One region of the Bradyrhizobium sp. 87 genome, then DNA from elsewhere that is predicted to be linked to it. Evidence: riboswitches for the same ligand, from Rfam matches in the RefSeq annotation. Region 1 holds a riboswitch; the other holds the start of a gene.
What was found. Region 1 has a riboswitch for S-adenosylmethionine ahead of IVB50_RS12980 (O-succinylhomoserine sulfhydrylase). Riboswitches for the same ligand answer to the same signal wherever they lie in the genome.

Region 1 (2,185 bases):
AATTGCGCACTAGGCCGGGACGACAATAACTCACGCCTTCTCCAGCGCCGCGGTCAGATCCTCGATCAGATCGTCCGCGTGCTCGAGGCCTGCCGAGAAGCGGATGAATCCTTCGCTGATGCCGAGCGCGGCGCGGTCCTCCGGCTTCAAACGCTGATGCGTCGTGGTCGCGGGATGGGTGACGAGGCTCTTGGCGTCGCCGAGATTGTTCGAGATCTTGGCGAGCTTGAGCTCGTTGAGCACGCGGAACGCCGCCTGCTTGCCGCCCTTGACCTCGAGGCCGACCAGCGTCGAGCCGCCGCGCATCTGCTTCTTCACCAATGCAGCCTGCGGATGATCGGCGCGGCCGGGAAACACCAGCCGCGAAATCTTCGGATGGCTCGCCAGCACGTCCGCGATGCGCGCCGCCGTCTCGGTCTGCGCGCGCACGCGCACGGCGAGCGTCTCCAGCCCCTTGAGCAGGACCCAGGCGTTGAACGGCGAGATCGACGGGCCGGTCTGGCGCATGAAATTGTGGATGTGCTCGGCGATGAACGCTTCCGAGGACAGGATGATGCCGCCGAGACAGCGGCCCTGGCCGTCGATGTGCTTGGTCGCGGAATAGACCACGACGTCGGCGCCGAGCGCGAGCGGGCTCTGCCAGATCGGGGTGGCGAACACGTTGTCGACGACGAGCCGCGCGCCGCCACTATGCGCGATCTCGGCAATGCCGGGAATGTCGAGCACGTCGAGCGTCGGATTGGTCGGGCTCTCCAGGAAGAACGTCTTGGTGTTCGGCTTCATGGCGCGCTGCCACTGGTCGAGATCGAGGCCGTCGACCAGCGTGGTCTCGATGCCGTAGCGCGGCAGTAAATCCTGCACGACGTAGAGACACGAGCCGAACAGCGCGCGCGAGGCCACGACGTGATCGCCGGCCTTGAGCGGCGCCAGGATCGCGGTCGTCACCGCGGCCATGCCGGTCGCGGCCGAACGTGCCGCTTCGGCGCCTTCGAGCTCGATCATGCGGCGCTCGAACATCGAGATGGTCGGATTGGAGTAGCGTGAATAGATGAAGCCGGGGTCCTCGCCCTTGAACCGCGCCTCGCACTCCTCAGCGCTGTTGTAGACGTAGCCCTGGGTCAGGAACAGCGACTCCGACGTCTCGCCATATTGCGAGCGTAAGGTGCCGGAATGAACCAGGCGAGTTTCGGGACGGTAGTGGGCGGTTGGCGCCGGGGACTTCGACATAGGACCTCCTGAAGTGACCATCGAGAATGGTCACAAAAAAACCGGCCTGGAATATCTCCACGGGCCGGGATCACAGAGGTCCCCGGCCTGTTTAGCGACTTATTTAACGTGGCTGCAAGCCGGCCGGCTCAAATCACCACGGGATAAGTCATGCTCATATTCCGCAATGCCCTTTCCGTCAAGACGTCCATCGGATAGCCGTAAAACGCTCATATTTCCCGCATGTCGGGATGTGTTTGATCCCTGATGAGGACCCCGGGTTGACGTTCACGGTCGCCGCCGACGCCAATGGTATCCTGCCCGACCGCATGATCGCGGCGATGGCGGAGGGCGGTCTCATCCTGCCCGCTTACGACTTCGTCGAAAGCCAGATCCAGCCGGCGAGCCTCGATTTGCGTCTTGGCGATATCGCCTATCGCGTTCGCGCCAGCTTCCTGCCCGGTCCCGGCGCCACGGTCGCCGAGCGCATCGACGAGTTGAAGCTGCACGAGTTCAGCCTCGCCGACGGCGCGGTGCTGGAGACCAACTGCGTCTACATCGTGCCGCTGCTTGAAAGCCTCGCGCTGCCGCCGGAAATCGTCGCGGCCGCCAACCCGAAGAGCTCGACCGGCCGGCTCGACGTCTTCACCCGCGTGATCGCCGACGGCACCCGCCGCTTCGACATGATCGGTGCCGGCTATCACGGCCCGCTCTATGCCGAGATCAGCCCGAAGACGTTTCCGGTGCTGGTCAGCGAGGGCTCGCGCCTGAGCCAGGTGCGCTTCCGCACCGGCGATGCCATCCTCAACATCGACGACCTCGAGGCGCTGCACGCGACCGAGCGTCTCGTCGATATCGACGATGCCGACCTCACCGGCGGCGTCGCCGTCTCTGTTGATCTCTCCGGCGAGAAGAGCGGCGGCTTCGTCGGCTACCGCGCCAAGCGCCACACCGGCGTCATCGACGTCGATCGCCGCGC
Region 2 (2,185 bases), on a different contig from region 1:
ACAGCCAGTCGCTGGTGAAGGAGACCACGCAGAAGCGGGTCTGGATTCCCGCGAACGCCTTCGCCAGCACACCGCCGTGGTCGGCGGCGATGTCGAAATAGTCCATCGCGCGGGTCAGATAGAGATAGGAGTTGGCGTCGAAGCGCTCGACGAAGGACGAGCCCTGGTAGCGCAGATAGGACTCAACCTGGAAGTCGGCGTCGAAAGAGAAAGTCGGCAGCTCGCGGTCCTGCATGCGCCGCCCGAATTTTCGATGCAGCGCGGCGTCGGAGAGATAGGTGATGTGCGCCGCCATCCGGGCGACAGCGAGGCCACGATGCGGATGGATACCTCGATCGGCATAGCCGCCATGGTGCCAGTCGGGGTCGGCCATCACCGCCTGACGGCCAAGCTCGTGGAACGCGATGTTCTGCGCCGAGTGTCGTGTCGAGCAGGCAATCGCCAGCGAGGAGAACACGCGACTCGGATACGCCGCAGTCCATTGCAGCACTTGCATGCCGCCCATCGAGCCGCCGACGACCGCGAACAGCGTGTCGATGCCGAGCCGGTCGATCAGCATCGCCTGCGCGCGCACCATGTCGGGGATGGTGATGACGGGGAAATCGAGCCCCCAAACCTTGCCGGTCGCGGGATTGATCGAGGCCGGGCCGGTCGAGCCCATGCAGCCGCCGATCACGTTGGAGCAGATGATAAAATATTCGTTGGGATCGAGCGGCCGGCCGGGGCCGACCAAGGTCTCCCACCAGCCGGGCTTGCCGGTGACAGGGTGCACGTTGGCGACGTGCTGGTCGCCGGTCAGCGCATGGCAGATCAGGATCGCGTTGGAGCGATCGGCATTCAGCTCGCCGTAGGTCTGGTAGGCGATCTGGAACGGGCTGAGATCGACCCCGCAGTCGAGCCGCAGCGGCTGCTCCGAGCCGAACTGCGCGACGTGCGAACTCGGATGATCCACCTCGTGCGACCGCTCGTCGGCGGTGATCGCGGGACTCGGAATGGACTGGACGCCAACCATCTGACCATCGACCTCGTTTGCGATCGTAGAAGTGACCGCATTGACATCAGGCCATGAAAAACCCGGCCTGAACGATAGGTTCGGCCGGGATCGAAAGCGTCCCCGGCCTGTTTAGCGAGTTTTTTAACGTGGCTGCAAGCCGGCCGGCTCAAATGACCACGGAACGGGTAAAAACTACCGTCTTGGACGGTTTTCGTCAAGTCACGGCCCGGATCAGCCAAATTCGCCTGTCGCGCCACGGGCGGAAAGGGCCCGATTTCTCTTTGCATTTCTCTTTGCTTTCGCAGCCCCGACTGCCTAATCAGGATATCCATCACAGCGGTGACGGCTCGACTGATCCGCATTGGAAAGCCTCTCAGCAGCACCTGTCAGACATGTCCCAACGTCCGCCCGCGCCACCATCACTCCAGGAATTGCGTAAGGAGATCGACGCGATCGACGAAGGCATGCATCGCCTGCTGATGCAACGCGGCGACATCATCGACCGCCTGATCCAGGTGAAGCAGACCCAGGAGGTCGGCTCGGCGTTCCGCCCGGCACGCGAGGCCTCCATGATGCGCGACCTCGTGCAGCGTCATCGCGGCATCCTGCCGCTCGACACGGTCGAGAGCATCTGGCGCGTCATCATCGCGACCTTCACCTATGTCCAGGCCCCGTTCTCGGTCCACGCCGACATCTCGGCGAGCGAGCCGGCCATGCGCGATTCCGCGCGATTCCATTTCGGCTTCACCGTGCCTTACGTCGCGCATTTCAGCGCGCAGGCGGCGGTCGAGGCCGTCGCGAAGTCCAAGGGCGATCTGGCGCTGGTCTCGGCGACCTCGAGCCGCACGCCGTGGTGGCTGTCGCTGGAAGAAGCTGGCGCGCCAAAGATCATCGCGCGGCTGCCCTTCGTCGAGCGCGCCGACCATCCGGCGGCGTTGCCCGTGTTCGCGGTCTCGCGCGTCGCCGACAGCGCGCTGGTGACGGAGGTCGAGACCTTCAGCGTACGCGTCTCTGGGTGGAATGCGGAGGTCGCGCGCGCCCTGTCGCCGCTCGCCGAGATCGTGGCGGTGCCCGACACCGCCTTCGACGGCGCCGCGCTGCTGGTCTCGGTCACCGCGACAAGCAGCATCGACAAGATCAAGGCTGCCCTGATCGAAGCGGGGGCCTCGGTGCGCTCCACGGCCCTCGTCG

Region 2: linked by a shared signal. The riboswitch ahead of IVB50_RS33525 (homoserine O-acetyltransferase) and the one ahead of IVB50_RS12980 (O-succinylhomoserine sulfhydrylase) in region 1 are both predicted to bind S-adenosylmethionine.

Annotation. Positions count from the first base shown of each region.
Region 1 is NZ_JADPIQ010000048.1:735,106-737,290, forward strand. It holds gene IVB50_RS12980 (O-succinylhomoserine sulfhydrylase) at 31-1,227, opposite strand; SAM riboswitch at 1,298-1,377, opposite strand; gene IVB50_RS12985 (2'-deoxycytidine 5'-triphosphate deaminase) at 1,488-2,185, shown strand, end outside.
Region 2 is NZ_JADPIQ010000128.1:435,948-438,132, reverse strand. It holds gene IVB50_RS33525 (homoserine O-acetyltransferase) at 1-1,012, opposite strand, end outside; SAM riboswitch at 1,103-1,182, opposite strand; gene IVB50_RS33520 (chorismate mutase) at 1,387-2,185, shown strand, end outside.